Regions from separate parts of the Brevibacillus sp. AF8 genome, predicted to be linked through region 1. Evidence: predicted binding sites of a transcription regulator. Region 1 holds the regulator's gene; the other holds the start of a gene.
The links. The regulator LexA, encoded in region 1, represses DNA repair genes until DNA is damaged. The targets are predictions, from matches to a motif close to CGAACATATGTTCG.
Positions count from the first base shown of each region.

Region 2: KB186_RS06935 (DNA polymerase IV) is a predicted target of LexA. The motif match lies at 4,267-4,280, and genes of this name have one in related genera.

Region 1 covers NZ_JAGQDN010000001.1:639,163-647,357, forward strand. Annotated here, with positions in the region: gene KB186_RS02370 (HelD family protein) at 1-429, opposite strand, end outside; gene crcB (fluoride efflux transporter CrcB) at 469-834, opposite strand; gene KB186_RS02380 (DUF896 domain-containing protein) at 931-1,128, opposite strand; gene yneA (cell division suppressor protein YneA) at 1,205-1,540, opposite strand; gene lexA (transcriptional repressor LexA) at 1,703-2,326, shown strand; gene KB186_RS02395 (DUF456 domain-containing protein) at 2,377-2,862, opposite strand; gene KB186_RS02400 (DUF4269 domain-containing protein) at 2,971-3,546, shown strand; gene KB186_RS02405 (SOS response-associated peptidase) at 3,543-4,232, opposite strand; gene KB186_RS02410 (GNAT family N-acetyltransferase) at 4,315-5,205, opposite strand; gene KB186_RS02415 (YncE family protein) at 5,731-6,969, shown strand; gene KB186_RS02420 (hypothetical protein) at 7,012-7,176, shown strand; gene KB186_RS02425 (CD3324 family protein) at 7,492-7,755, shown strand; gene KB186_RS02430 (FusB/FusC family EF-G-binding protein) at 7,913-8,195, shown strand, end outside.
Region 2 covers NZ_JAGQDN010000003.1:136,395-144,589, forward strand. Annotated here, with positions in the region: gene KB186_RS06910 (amidohydrolase) at 1-37, opposite strand, end outside; gene KB186_RS06915 (MFS transporter) at 256-1,566, shown strand; gene KB186_RS06920 (hypothetical protein) at 1,691-1,972, opposite strand; gene KB186_RS06925 (YolD-like family protein) at 2,254-2,604, opposite strand; gene KB186_RS06930 (YhjD family protein) at 2,601-2,972, opposite strand; gene KB186_RS06935 (DNA polymerase IV) at 2,969-4,210, opposite strand; gene KB186_RS06940 (AraC family transcriptional regulator) at 4,383-5,252, opposite strand; gene KB186_RS06945 (VOC family protein) at 5,375-5,737, shown strand; gene KB186_RS06950 (GNAT family N-acetyltransferase) at 5,758-6,243, shown strand; gene KB186_RS06955 (hypothetical protein) at 6,240-7,736, opposite strand; gene recG (ATP-dependent DNA helicase RecG) at 7,895-8,195, opposite strand, start outside.

The DNA.
Region 1 (8,195 bases):
CTTACCGTCTTCAATCGCAAAATTACGCTTTAAGCGAACTTCACCTCGCACGATCTCTCGTCCCATTCGATAAAACGCGTCTTTGCTCTCACCGGAATAATAAAGACTGGCGATAGGCGCACGCCAATCCACGACGACAGAATCAAACGTATCGCTGCGTACAATTCCCCGTTTTCCTATGTAGACCTGATCCAGCTCGTAGATCTCATCTTTCAAGAAGTCCACTCTGCCGAAATAAGGCTTCTCTCGCCCCTGATCTTCCAGGTAACGCAAATCCTTTGCCTTTTTATAGTTAACGACCTGTTTCACATAGTCATCTGTCGCCTCGCGAATATCATTGCGAAGCTGCTCCATTTCTTCGTCAATCGCCGAAATTGTTTCATCCAGCTTTTTTTGTTCCCATTCATAATCACGATGCTGTGTACTCACCTTCATTCCCCCTCACATGTATCGTGTCCATTGAACGTATCAGGACCATTGCCTACCCAGCCATATTCCAACCGCACAAGAAAGTAGCCCGACTCCCAAACTGAGAAGAGCGTACAAAGTGCCACGCAACAGGTGGCCTTCTCCCCAAAAAGTGACCACTTCCAAGGAAAAGCTAGAGAAAGTCGTAAATCCTCCCATGACCCCCGTTGCAAATAAGAGATAGAGTGTTGGAGATAATATGCCACGTTCTTTCCCCAGCACGAACAAGATGCCGATGATCAACGATCCACAAACATTGGCGATCCAGGTTCCCCATGGCCATCCCGGCTGATTCGCAAGCAAAGACAATAGGTAGCGCAAAAGAGAGCCAACTGCTCCTCCAACCGCTACAGCTATCCACGCCATCGCTTTCCCTCCCTGGCAATCAAAGCGTTATGTATGTCACAGAAAAAGACACCCTAGCGTCAAGCGAGGATGTCTGTCGTATCAGTAATTGTTATCTTACTGTTTTGGCTTATTTTCTTCAAGGTCTTCCACATAACGGATGGAATCCAAATTAGCTCTCAATGAAAGCTTAACGGCGTCAATGTACTTTTGGCGCAATGCTTTTTGTTCGAGCTTTTCTTCTTCAGTCAAACCTTCTTCGCGAGATTTTTTGACCAATTCATTAATGCGTTTAATTTCTGCGTCAGATACCACTGCTGGTTCCTCCCACTCTGTAGTAGTGCCGCTTCATTATACCACATTCGAATGATCCCGCAAGACAGCCGAACACTTACGGCATATCAGGCATGATCAGAGTCTGACCCGGGTAAATCCTGTTGCTATCCAAACCGTTCGCTTCCTTGATTTCTATGATATAGTCACGAACATCTGTATGCTGATCTGAGTAGCGAACGGCTAACGACCATAGGCTATCTCCGGATTGTACGGTTACCTCAATGCCTTGTGGCTCCTCCATTGGCGAAGAAGCAAACACTAGTTCGGTCAACAAGTAAAAAAAGAGAATAAATGTAATAAGAAACAAGAGAGCTTGACCTCTCGTGATACCAAAACGAACACGACGTTCTTCTTTTTTCTCGAAACGATTACGTACTGTCGATGAATTCATGATAATGGCCCCCTTACAAACATACGTTCTGTCCTTTTGTAAACTCATAATAAATGAGAACGTATGTTCATGTCAACAATGAATCGAACTTATGTTTGTCGAACGCAAGCTCCCATGGTATAATATAGGAAAATATGTTCGAGAAATCAGGGGTGTCTTTCTATGTCAAAATTATCGAGTAGACAACAAGCCATCATCGAGTTCATACGAAAGGAAGTTCGTGATAAAGGATATCCGCCTTCTGTACGTGAAATTGGAGAGGCTGTCGGACTCGCTTCCAGCTCAACGGTACATGGTCATTTGGCACGTTTAGAGAAAAAAGGCCTCATTCGTCGAGACCCTACCAAACCTCGCGCCATCGAATTGCTATCAGATGAAGATCGTTTTCAAGACAATTTCGAAGACTCTGTCGTCCGTGTGCCCGTAATCGGAAAAGTAACTGCTGGACAACCGATTACAGCCATTGAGGATGTGGAAGAATACTTCCCGCTTCCAGACAATATCGTGACTTCAGACAAGGTCTACATGCTGCGTGTCTCCGGGAACAGTATGATTGATGCCGGAATTCTCGACGGAGATTACGTCATTGTTCGCCAACAACACGTAGCGAACAATGGTGACATTGTCGTAGCCATGACAGAAGAAGACGAAGCGACCGTCAAAAGATTTTTCAAAGAAAAGAACCACTTCCGACTCCAACCGGAGAATGCCACAATGGAACCGATCATTCTGGAGCATGTCACCATTCTCGGTAAAGTCATCGGTGTCTATCGCCTCATTCACTAGTTTCCACGTAAAAAAGGACAGCCTCGGCTGTCCTTTTCGTTTTCTATATGTTATCTGGCGATAAAAAACCAGATGATCATCGTAACTTGCAAGATGACTTTTACGACCGCACTGCCCAAAAATCCGATCAGTGAACCTACCCCTGCTTTCACTGCTCGCTCCATCGATTGCTTCTGCACCATTAACTCTACGATAACGACGAATACAAACGGCAAGATCAGCATACCAAACGGTGGAAACACGAAAATCCCGAGGATAATTCCGACCGCAGCGGCAATGGACGACCATTTTGACCCCCCATACTTTTTCACGAAGTACATGTTCGTCAGCAAGTCAGCACCGTAAAGTAGAATGCTTAGAACGACCATTCCCCACCAAAAGGATGCCGGCAATCCCGCTCCCGGATCTGCAATAAAAAAGTGATAGAGTAAAAAGCCCGCCCACAGCAAGATCGTATCAGGTAAAACGGGTAAGAAAATTCCTGCGATGCTAAGCAAGAACAATAACACAACTACGACCCACAAAAATATTTCCATCCACTACACTCCCTTCATTTAGGTATACGAGTGATTACCGATTTCGTTGCGTACTTATTCACTTTTGTCTAAACTATTTTAAAAGAAAGTAGACATGGAGGTTGTCTCATGAGAAATTGGCATGATCTCTCTTACCTGGGCAGAGGAACAATACGCCAAAAAGCGGCGTTGGAAGCAATTCAACAGACGCACCTCATGGAAGTACTATCCGATTACCGTCCAGTGCTTGCCGGAACCATCCCATTGAACATTGACGTTGTAGGAAGTGATCTGGATATTATTTGCGAGAGTCATGATTTGCATCAGTTTGAGCAGGTTGTTCGTAAAGCGTTTGGCTGTTTGCCTGGATTTGAAGTGACTCAACTAGATATAAAAAGTATTCCCACGTGCGTTATCTCTTTTTTCACAGCTGACTTTTGGTTTGAATTGTTTGCTCAACCGTTAGCTGTCGAAAAGCAAAATGCCTATCGTCATATGGACATCGAAGCACGATTGCTAGAAATAGGGGGCATGGATGCATACCAACACATCAGAGCTCTGAAGCAAAGCGGCATCAAAACCGAGCCTGCATTTGCTCGATACTTTCATATTCCAGGTAGTGATCCATATGAGGCCTTGTTGCAATTGGAATCGTTAACCGAACAGGAATTACGTGAAAGAGTTCATCTCCTACGAAAGGATTAATCTTCAAGCAAAGAGCCGACCTCTACTTCTTCAATACAGGAAGGATCATCATTTTTGGGGCTGCCCACTTTGGTAGATACCGGATACACCATCATCTCGCTGGAATCATAGGGGGTAAACAGTGACTGGAGCTGCAACCGATCATACTTCTCCCGATCAAGCCATAAGTCCTCGCCATCTTTCTTTAAGATGACAGGCATTCGCTCATGAATATTCTCCATGAGCTCATTCGCCTTTGTCGTAACAATCGTACAGGTATGTACTTTTTCTCCCTCTTGATTCGTCCACGTATCAAACAGGCCAGCAAAAGCGAATGGTTCCCCGGTTTTCAACATGATCCGCATCGGTTGTTTCCCTGAAATGGTGTTCATCCACTCATAAAAGCTGTCGGCAGGAAGGATGCATCGCTTTCGGGCGAAAAGCTGTTTGAATGCTGGCTTTTCATTTAATGTCTCGCAACGCGCATTGATCATTTTGTAGCTGCTCTTCTCATCGGCAGACCACGACGGTACTAGCCCCCATCTCAACTGACCCATACGCCGTTCGCCGCGATCTGCAATAATCGCTGGAATGAACTGACCCGGTGCAATATTGTACCGTGGCTTTGCATCAAATGGAATGACTTCGATTTGGAACCGTTCCTTCCATTTTTCCAAGTTCGTTACGAGAGTAAAACGACCGCACATGCTTTTCCCTCACATCCTTCCCTGGATGCCTGCTTTTCTCTTCTATTTTTACTGTTTCACCTGACGCGTCATTTCAAACCTTCTATGCGTGTGAAGTAAGCGGAAAACGAAAATGTTCTGCCTCTATTTTTAACGAGGGTCGAACAAATAAGACATCATCGGTCGTTGTCATCCATGCAGATTGGATCTTTTTATTCTCACTATCCGGCATGAAGTGAAATTGAATGTTTGAAGTCTCAGCCGTTACCAAATGAGAGATGACCGCTTCTATATCAACTGGTTCTTTGCTTACAAGATCAAATACATGCAGTTGGTCGTCTTCTCGTTCAAATAAGACAATCACATCCTCCTCTTCGAGATAATAGATCGCATCCCGAAAAACAAGCAAAAAGTAAAACATCAACAGATGCTCGCTATCCTTCACGCCTAGTCTCGATGAAACGGGGATTCTTTTAGCAGCAAATTCCTTCATAATATTAAAATCAGCCTCATTATCGACATCCAGCTTACGCAAGACCGATTTTTGTCCCACTTGCTTTTTCAGATCGGACGCCAATAAACGAAAACTACTTTCCAGTGCTCTCTCAAACCCGAACTTCGGATAAAAATCGAGCACGGTATCATTGGCATACAAATATATAAAATCGTATTCCTTCTCACGTGTTTCAAGAATATGATTCATCAATTTCGCTGCCAAGCCTTGGTTGCGATAGGCAGGATGCGTCATGACCGTTCCGATCTGAAGTGCCTTATACTCTTTCCCATTGCATGTCACGAGCATCTTACTGGCAGAAGCGTTCGCAATAACCTGTTCCCCATCCAAATAGGAATAGCAAACATAGTTGTCGTTCCAAAAACCCTTGTTATCCCATTCTTTAAAATCGAGCTGAAAGATCTGCTTGGCAAGGTCATTAAAGCTTTCCTTGTATGTTTCGATATGCTTGTAGTCGCTAATCAATCGATATTCACCCATGTAAAAACCTCCCATTCCATTGTTTGTGCTGTTTGTCATCATTCATTCCTCTTCAGCAATCCCTTCTTTCCAAATAAAAAAGACCACAAGAAGAATTCTCTTCTCATGGTCAAATTAATCGTTGTGATGAAGATACCTATCCCGAACAGAATAGATACCGTGCTCAAACGTGAAATTTGTTTAAATGAGATACAATGCCTTCTAATCGCTTTTGAAAAAAGGTATAAAAAAGAAACAAAGGGGCGCCCTTCATTTGACCTTTTCCCATATAAAATTCATTCGAATTTTACTTAGCGATTATCAGTTTCATCATACTCAATCAAAACCTCTTTTCACGTTCATTACTGTAACTATATAGCAGTTTCCATGGACTGTAAATGTTTTATCACTTCATGATTTTTCTGAATGGAAAAGAGAAAAAATACGTCCTGCCATTTGTGCTTCTGTTACTTGTCAATCATCCATTTCAAAGCAGCCTCTCTTTCATAAACTGTGTTAACGATGCTGTTAAAGGGAGGGTTATACGTGGAACATCATAAGAAACAGAAAGGAAAAGAAAGGGAAGACAACAAAATCTATGTATACGCTGAGGAAGTGGAGATAAAAACAGGAAAAGTAAAGGGACACTCTCGCTGCTCCACTCCCGAAACAATCGGTTTTCAAAACCTGCGTAAAAAACTTGTCCACTGTATTGGACAAATCATATCCTTAATGATTAGAGGATGCTGTGAACCTATCGAAGGGCGTTTGACAAATGTTGAAAAAGGCATCCTCATTTTAGATGCGAGCCATGTGGTCCCTATCTCTGAAGTCACTTCCTTTTCCCCTATCTTTATTGCCTATGTCACAAATTCAGGAGACGATCCGAATGATGATACCATATCCGTGATTAATACTTCAACGAACACGGAAATGGCAGCTCGCATTCCTGTTGGAGACAACCCTGTAGGAATTGCAATTACACCGGATGGTTCCCGTGTGTATGTAACGAATTCTTTTCATAACACTGTCTCGGTGATCAGCACCGCTACAAATACGGAAATCCTGCCGCGAATCGCTGTAGGAGACTTCCCATTCGGTATCGCCATCACTCCTGATTGTTCGCGTGCTTATGTAGCAAATTTGTTTGGTAATGATGTTTCCGTGATCAATCTCGCTACTAATACAGAAATCCTTCCACGGATTCCGGTCGGAACGAACCCGGTTGATGTCGCAATCACTCCAGATGGTTCACGTGTATATGTGACGAATTCCTTTAGTAATAACGTCTCCGTAATCAGAACTGCTACCAATACCGAAATCCTGCCACGAATCACTGTCGGTACGTTGCCCATATGTATTGAGATCACTCCAGATGGTTTGCACGCCTATGTGACAACTGGCGCTAGTGATGGGATTAGTGATTTCGTCTACGTCATTAACACTGCCACAAACAATGTTTCGGAGAACCCCATCCCGGTTGGGGATGCTCCCAGAGGGATCGCGATTACACCAGATGGTTCCCGTGCGTATGTTACCAACTTGTTCGACAATACTGTTTCCGTGCTTAATACTGCTACTAACACAGTCATTGGGGCTCCAATTCCAGTGGGCTCAAGTCCTATTCGTATTGCGATCACTCCAGATGGTCTGCGTGCTTATGTGACAAATATTGATGAGAATACGGTCTCTGTGATCAACATTGTGACCAATACCGAAATCCTGCCACGGATTCCGGTTGGTGATTTCCCATTCGCAATCGCGATCACTCCGAATTGCCTCTAAATGTATCTTTACTTACTGTCTCCCGTGAAGGAGGGAAGGGAAATGAAAAAGCAAGACATTCTCAGGTTTATCGAGAAGGAGTTACAGGAAAATTCTGAAGCAACTAGCTTGGCAATCTCGCAAAAGTACAATATCCCGTTTATTCTCGCTGAAATCTATCAAATTAAGCTCAAAAACCTGTTATATAAAAAAGAGGGCAGACCATAAATCTGCCTTTCTTTCTGTCATTTTTGTAGGTATCGTTACACAAACAGGCCATTTTCTTATATAATTCAAATAGCCCCTTTCAAAAAAGGGGGACACCGTTTTTAAAATGGACCTCGAGGGGGGTGTACGAATGGCGAATGCACTCAATTTGCCACATACCGCAGCGGCTCATGCAAAGCCTAGAAATAGTAAGGCGATACTTTGCATGAGGTGGTCTTCCGTTTAAACGAATCATCGCCTTCATTTGCGTATCTCATTTCCTATTTCTTGGCTTTGCCCCTTATTTGCCTACCTATAAATAAGGAGCGAGCAGAAATGAAATGTGTAAAAGCAAACTTAATCCTTCCTGAATCGTTACTCGCGGAAATTCAAAAGTACGTGCAAGGAGAAACCATCTATATTCCAAAGACAAAAGTAACCCATCAAAAATGGGGGACGCGCACCGGCGGGAGAAAGCTCCTGGATGAGCGGAATACGGCTATTAAAAGCAGCTTTCGGGCCGGGACGGCTATTTCTCAGTTAGCGGAGGAATACTTTTTGTCTACCGAGACGATTAAAAAAATCGTGTATACCAAATAGACGTTTATAAAGCACTGACGACTTTTCCATTTAAGTTGTCAGTGCTTTTTTATGGCGAGTTTTTTTGGGAAATGTCCTCTCCCTTTCTCTTCGCTTGCAAACACGTTAAAGTAAAGAAGAACCCACCTAACAAGACAGAAACAGGAGGAACCGCAAGATGGAACCTTTTATCCATACGCATCAATATCACTTCATTAAATCACGCGTTCAAGCAATCATGAACGCCTATGCGACCAGTACAGATGTCAACGTGATTCGTGCTCGCAAAGAAATCGCCCATGAAGAAATCTTTCAATTGTTCCCAAACATGACGGAAGAACAAAAAGAGATTTTACAACCGATTGACTCGATTAAAGAAAAGGCAGAAGGAAAACAATTTTTGCATCAACTTTCACCATTTGTGATTCCCTTCCCTGCTCTCACAGAGTCTTCCATTAAGA
Region 2 (8,195 bases), on a different contig from region 1:
TGTAAATGCGTCCATTTCTGAAAATGGTTGTCGCCATCTCGTGACCTCTTTTCTGTTCGCTTCTGTATTTTTCGTATGCCTCCCCTCTTAATTTGTTTGCTTGTAGTCGTTTTCCTCCCTGAAATGAAATAACGTTCAAAAAATTACGACCTTCTTTTTCATTTGGGAAAACATGGTGTTTACTCACTTTCCTGTTGAAAGCAGCAGCGGTAGGGCACGTTATGTTCATGTCCTATTTTTGCGCGGAGGGAACGTATGCAACAAAAAACAAAAAAACGCCTTCCACCCTTCCTTCCCATACAGGAGTCCACTGGTCTGAAAATGTCGCACCATGAGCCTTCTCACCAAAAGTCATCAGGCCGTCTGGACAATCAAGCCAAGCTGCTACTCCTGGTCAACGCTGTGTTTATTGCCGCTGGCGCCCTTTCTGGCACGTTTGTAAACGTCTATTTGTGGAAGGTAAAAAGTCAATTTGCCCCGATCGCTTGGTTTACTTTTTCCGCTCATCTCGCGGGTGCGCTTACCTTTTGGCTTGCGGGCTGGTACGTGAAGCGTCTGAACAAAATGAATGTCCTGCGCGCTGGCATGGCCGTTTCTGCCCTTTTTTATTTGCTCGTTCTTCTGGCAGGTCCCAAAGCTGTCTCTTATGCTGTACCGCTTGGGCTCGTTCAGGGTATGGCGAATGGATTTTTTTGGCTGTCCTTCAACGTGGTGTACTTCGAAATCACGAATGCGGATAACCGCGACCTATTCAACGGTACGGCAGGGCTGCTCGCTTCACTTGGCGGCATGCTCGCTCCATGGATATCGGGCTTGCTCATTACACGGCTTCCGGGCAACAGCGGCTACTCCCTTATTTTCGGGATTTCTCTTGCGCTATTTGTCGTCGGCGTGTTCATCAGCTTTTTTCTGAAAAAACGCCAATCGGAAGGGACGTATTCCTGGAGCTTTTCCTTACGTTGTTTGCGAGAGGAGCGCGAGTGGCGCTGGGCAGCAGGGGCTTTAGCTGGTCAAGGACTGCGTGAAGGTGTATTCGGCTTTGTGATCGGTCTACTCGTCTACATTGCCACGAAAAGCGAGATGACTCTCGGCAACTACTGGCTGACTACATCTGCCGTCGGACTTGTGAGCTACTTCCTGATCTCCAAATGGTTCACTCCCCGCTTTCGCAAGTGGGGAATGCTCACTGGTTCTGTCATCATGTGGGGGATTCTCTTCGTATTTTTTTGGCAGGTGAGCTTTACAACACTGCTTATTTTCGGGATTGCCGTGTCCATTGCTTACCCACTGTTTTCAGTGCCCATGCTTTCCACGATTTTTGATCTGATTGGCACGAACGAAGAGAGCGCCCGCAATCGAGTCGAGTATGTCGTGCTGCGAGAGTTCGCTCTGGACGTTGGTCGGCTGGTGGGGATTCTGATCTTTCTGCTGGTAACGTCTTTGAGCGTCTCTCCTCTTACACTGAATTGGTTGATTTTGTGTATCGGAATCGGCCCACTCATCGCATGGTTTTGCATGACCAAGCTATTCCGTCACGTTCCTGCTGCTAAAAAAGCAGACAATTGAACGAAGCGTGCACCCAGGAGAAAACAAAACCCGCTTCGGCTGACTTGCCTGGCGGGTTTTAGCAACAAAAAACCTTTCCCACTCGGAGGCTAGCTCCCAGGAAAGGTTGCGCTGGTTTTTTCGATTATGATTGGGCTACTTTTTCTTTCGCTTTCGTTACGATGTGGTGACCGAGCGGCAAGCCGCGCTGCTCCAGCTCATCCGCTGTCACAATATGGAGCGTCTCACTTTTACACGGCATGGGCATCAATCCGCCCAATGGACTCATCACTCTTCCGATCGTGTCTGTCTCAATGAGCACGTACAGGCCTTTTTCCTCCAATTGTTGCATGAATTCTCCCCAACGCTTGGAAGTAATTTGATCGGCGTGCTTGGTGAATATGACACCCATTTCTTGTGCTAGCATGCAAAATCTCCTTTGTTCTATCCGTCAAATATATGCTTCAAAAGATAATCTAACAATACAGGGAAACCTCCCTTCTGGCAAAATCCGTGTAAGCCAAAAAAACACGAAAAACGGTTGTTTTTGACCGCTTTTCGTTTCAGGAATCTCACATCTTCCTCGCACACACCGTTTCAACGCGGCACGCTGTTTTTTGCCGCTTGCTTTTGAAAAAGAGGCCTATTTTTGCCGATTTCCTGAGTAATTCTCATATCTTGCCCATCATGTACCTGCATTTCTTCGATTTAGAAGCTCGCTGCCAGCTCCACATGCAGCAATCGGGCAAAAGGAACCCAGTGAATCTCGGAGCCTGCCCGAAGCTTGAGGCGTCTCGCCGCTTGATCAATATGGATAATGTGGGCAGACAGGCGTCGCGGCTCTCGCCCGTCATAATAGGTCAGTGTCAGGATACTCTCTGTCTGAAACGCCTGCCATACCAGCTCGCTCAAGGCGCTGAGCTGCTCCTGATCCAGCTCGGGTGGTACATAGCGGCGCTCTTCTTCCTTGATCCGCAAATACATTTCCCGATGCTCCGGCAGCACAAACCGACTGGCCACGAATACATTTTCCTTTTTGGACACGCGTTTTTCCCTCATTGCTTGTTCTCTCCTCGCTGTTCATATCGGGTCCATAAATGGACGAGCTCCTGACACTCTGCCCGCAATACCTCAATCGTATAGATCGCTTCTCGCACATACCCGCGTTGTCGATAGTGGACGACATACATATGTCCCTGACGTCGTGAGCTGACGACTGTGCACCCTCTTTGCCGCAGGATGCGACGCAGCTGGTGATGCTGCCGCTCCGCCCACCGCGAGAGCTCATTGAACATCATCTGATAAGAAAACTTCAACGGCACAATCCGCATCTGCCCCAGATCGGCCATGACCGCCCGAAACAAAATGCCAAATAAAATATACTGGCGTATCATTTCCTGCTCGTCAGACACCATCGGCTCCGTCACTTGTAGTGTCCTCCGATCTTACGTGCACGCTCTTTCGCCTGTCCTGCTTCCAATACAGAGGTGGCGCGCAGGATGGCGTCCTGACCGTATCGGGTCCGGATATCATCCATAGCTTGTGCCAACGAACGCCGCTTGTGATTGTCCGTGAACAGATTGAGTTGTACCACGTTGTCAGGGACAAGCTGCCCCAGATTGACCCCGATACTGCGGACGGGCGTTTCCTGCCAGTGGCGGTCAAACAGAAAGCAGGCCGCTTCGTACAAAGTCATGGCATCATTCGTCTGCTCCGTGAGCTTCATCTGCCGTCCAAAGCCCGTTCCAGCAGCCAAATCAGCTCCACGACAGCCCACAGACAGAACGGAGCCCATCAGCTCCTTTTTCCTCGCCCGACGGCACACTTCTTCGCACAGCTCTAAAAGCACCACTTTGATTTCCGCTGCTGTATGGTAATCCCGCGGCAACGTCATGTGATGACCGATCCCTTTTTGTGAATCATAGGAATCCAAAGCCACAGGTGAATCGTCGATTCCGTGAGCCGTGCGCCACAGCACTTCCCCGTTTACTCCCCAATGCCGGGTGAGGATGGCTGGCCTCATATCTGCAAGCTGCCCGATCTGATAGACGCCCATTCGATGAAAATGACGCTTCATGCGTGAGCCTACGCCGAACAGCTTTTCAATCGGAAGCTTCCAGAGCGTATCCGCTAACGTTTCCCGCTTGAGCCAAAAAACGCCTTCTTCCCGTTTCTTGGCGAAATTATCACAGGCCATCTTGGCCAATACCTTGTTCTCCCCGATGCCTACCCGACAGTTGATTCCTGTCTCCATCCAGACGCGCTGCCGAATCTGTGCAGCCATCTGCATCGGATCACCAAACAGGTGAACGCTGCCTGTCACGTCGAGAAACTGCTCGTCGATCGAGTACGGCTCCACCTTGTCGGTAAATGCCTCGAATATGCGAGTGATTTGCATGGAGATGCGAATGTACATCTCCATGCGCGGACGAACAACGACGAGCTGGCGACACTTTTGCTGCGCCTGCCACAGCGCTTCGGCCGCGACCACTCCGTATGACTTGGCAATCGGACACGCTGCCAGCACGACTCCACTGCGCCGCTCCGGATCACCCGCGACGACAATCGGTTTGTTTCGCAGCTCTGGATTGGCCCCTTTCTCGATACTGGCATAAAAGCTCTGCATGTCGATCAAAAATACGATCCGCTTGTTCGCATTGGACATACGATCATCCCCTAAATAAGAACTTATGTTCCCTTGTTGCTTTGTTCTTATTATAGCAAACAAACGTTCGTTTTTATGCCTGTCTCGCGCAAAAAAAAGCTAGTAATTATTTCCTCTCGGATAAGCACACATCGGTAGGTGTTCCGCAAGCGAGAGCGAATCCAATAAAGGGTTACTTTTTCACGACAGGAATCCAAATTTCGCTTCGGAAGGTTGGGGATGAAGTGTCTTTATTTTCGTTCCACAAAATCTCCGGACCCTCAGCCTGTTCATAACCAGAGGATAAAAACCATTCCGAATAAATCCGGGCCCAGACATCTTGCAGCGTATCGGGAAAAGGACCCACTGCTTCGAAGACCGCCCAGGTGGAAGCAGCAACTTCAAGTACTGCCAGGTTGTCTGGATAAGCTTTTGTAGTGGCTACGCCGATATAATGATCGAGCTCGCCATATTCCAGCCGACCTTCTGAAAAGTTCGTGGACGCACTGATCAGTCCTAGTGGTTCGATATCGGATAGCGACTTCAGCTGCTGGATCGTCTCCCTATCTAATGAAGCCCACATAGCCGCAATCTCTGGATTGACTCCACGATAAATCAGCGGGACTCTTTTTTTCAGACCCACAATACGAAATGCCTCTTTTTCTTCCATGCGGTAGTTCATGGCACTGCCTCCTTTTATGGATAGATGAAAGGTCATTCGTGGATAAGCCTTCAAGGGTTGGCCGATATGTCTGGCTTCTGTCGGAGTGACTCCATGCACATTCTGAAAAGCTCTGGCAAAGGAATCAGCCGATCCGTATCCGTATTTGATCGCAATGTCAATGATCCGCTCGTTGCTGTCCGCAAGCTCAAAAGCTGCAAGCGTAATGCGCCGACGCCGGATGTACTCGGATAGCGGAACACCAGCGAGAAAAGAAAACATTCTTTTGAAGTGATACTCGGAGCAGCAAGCTACCCGGGCGATTTCTTTATAGTCAATCTCGCTGGTCAAATTGTCTTCGATGTAGTCCAGAGCCTCATTCAGCTTTACAAGCAAATCCATGGTAATGACCTCCCTTTCCTCCTCAGAATAGCAGATGCAAAATCGGGCGATCCGACATTTCGTGCACGATGATGACGGGTCGATCTTGTGAAAAAAACGCCTATTGAAAGGAGCTCTATCACATGACAACGACTTCCCCTCTGCTCCCCCAAATCGGAGCTATTTTTGTAGCCGTCAGCGACATCGAGCGCGCACGCGACTGGTACTGCCGTCTCTTGGGCATTCCCATAGACGGTGAAATTATGTTCGGGCATATATACTGCATTCCTTTGCAAAGTGGACTGACACTCGTCCTGGACAGCAAAATCTTTCCGAAGCGTATCACAGATGATGCCCCCTTGTTTCATTTCAACACACTGGATATCGAAGCCTCCTATGCCTTTCTCAAAGAGAGCGGAGTCGAAGTCGTCACCCCTATCCAGCATGGCCACTGGTTCAACTTCCGCGATCCCGACGGCAATCTGATTATGGTAAGCCAATGTTAAATGAAAGAGGAGATACACGCATGACCATCCACTTGCGCCGAACTACACCGGCAGACATTCCTTTCGTATGCGAAGTAGAAAATGCACCAGAGAATGCCCCGTTCATTATTCCGTGGAGCGCAGATCGGCACCATAACGCTCTTGGCGACCCGGACATCCTCCATATGATTGCCGAGAAAAAAGAAACAGGCCACCCCGTCGGCTACGTCATCATCGCCGGGCTGACCAATCCTCATCAAAGTATTGAACTCATCCGTATCACAATCGCAGCAAAGGGGAACGGCTACGGTCGCAACATCCTGCGTCAGATCAAGCAGTGGGCATTTATCGAGCAAAAGGCCCATCGGCTCTGGCTGGATGTAAAAGAAACGAACGACCGCGCCCGCAGCCTTTACGTATCCGAAGGGTTTCACATAGAGGGCACCTTGCGCGATTGCCTAAAAGCAGGCGATACTTACGAATCCTTGATCATTTTATCGATGCTGGCAACGGAATATGACGCTTAAGGGGCAAATGCGTCCGGAGTCGTGACGTAGAGCCATTTTCCATCGTTGCTCGCTCCCAGAATCGATACACTTGCTGGCAGTCCTTTCACCAGCACAGATTGTTGCTTACGATCGGCATCGAACAGGAAGAGCGACGAAACGGACTCCGCCCCTTGTTCAGCTTTTTCCCAATCGATATAAACCAAATGGTGAGTGCCTGGAATCCATACCGCTTCTGGCTTCATTTCCATCAGTTTGACGTCGCCCTTAAACACTCCTGCATTCCAATACATTTGATAGGCGCCATCCGTCGACTGAATATAGCCAGACCACGCTTCTTTGGGAACCGGTGGATTCCAGCTGATCACCTTGCCTGACTGCCAATCGTAGCGTTGACGAAGCTCTTCGAAGCTATCTTCCTCTGTTCTCATTTCAAACGTCGCGTAACGTCCACCATCCATAAAACTAACGGGCTGGACTTGCCCATTCATCTCGTCTGTTGGAACCCATCCTTTGATGACACCTGGGAGGCGCCGTTCTTTTCCAGTCTCCAAATCGTACACGATCAGATCGAGGTCCTTTTTCTGTTCGGTCTTGCCCACTGCCATCAATACATGCTTGCGATCATGGCTAAAGCTGGCTCCATGTACGTATCCATCTACCTTGACACGAATGGCAAACTCGCTTTTCGGTACTTCTGTCCCTTTCGGTGGATGAGCGAAAAAGAAGCCGCGACGATCTGCCATGAAATCGCCTGCACCGCTGTAGTTGTCAGTCAGCTCCACTGGATAAGCAGTCAGCTCTTTTGTCTGTGTGTCATAAATCGAATACAGCATGGCGAAACGGGCATCGCACTCGCAATATTCTGTAAATCGCTCCAGTAGCACATACCGTTCCTCGGGGTCGATAAACTGCATGGGAGTCCTGACGGCAAAGTCCGTCATTTTCTCTTTCACCTTGCCATCGACTGAGACTCGCCAAATCTGAGACGGAGCAAACACCACCGCCGAGAAATCATTTGTATCGCCAAAGACGGTTCCCTTTACCTTCTTCGCTCCTGCTACGCTGACAACATATTCCGTCCAGCTTCTGTCCTTGGCAAGCTCAGGAAGGGTAGCCAGCAATTGCAGTTGACGGTCGTGCACCCAGTGAAACGTAAAAATCGGCTCCACGAAACCCAAATCCTCTTTTTTGGTCTCTTCCTGGGCATTTTTGCGGATGGCCTCTTCGACTGTTCCACGGTTCACGGCTTCCTTAAAAAAGATAGTGTACGCCTGTGGTGCAGGTCCCACAACCGTTCTTCGAGGAGAGCGGAGCTGTGGTGCATCGTTTAGCTGTATAACCACGTCTTCTTTCATCGCCGCGTAGTCGTAAGGCAGTTCCTTTTGCTTCCATTCCTTTGTCGTTTGGCTAGTCGTATGAGATGGGCCAGTCTGAGCAATCCGACTGTCCGTGGAAGTTGCTTGCGCGAAGTCGGATCCTGTCATGATAAGCAATGCGAACACAATGGACATACTCATTCCCCGAATTTTTCGCAAAGACAAAAAACTCGCCTCGCTTCCTAGAAAAATTTACCTTACAGAGGATAGACGTCGAGAGCTTGCTTAAGGTTTCACCCCACAAAAGAAAAAGCCTTCTCACACGCGCTTGAACGTGGGAAGACTTTCCTTTCTTAATCGAAGACGACACCGTCGAGTACGCCCTCATTCTTCAAATAGTCACGCAGCCAGTGATACTTTTCGTCACGCCAGAAGGAGTCCTCTGCTACCAGCTTGACCGTCTCCTGTCTCGCTACCTCCAGCGCTTTGTAATCACTTAATAAATCAGCGACTTTAAACTCCGGCAAGCCGCTCTGCTTGGTTCCAAAAAAATCACCCGGTCCGCGCAATTCCAAATCGCGCTGCGACAGCTCAAATCCATCCGTCGTCTCGCACATGACACGCATCCGCTCTTTTCCAATCTCGGATTTCGGA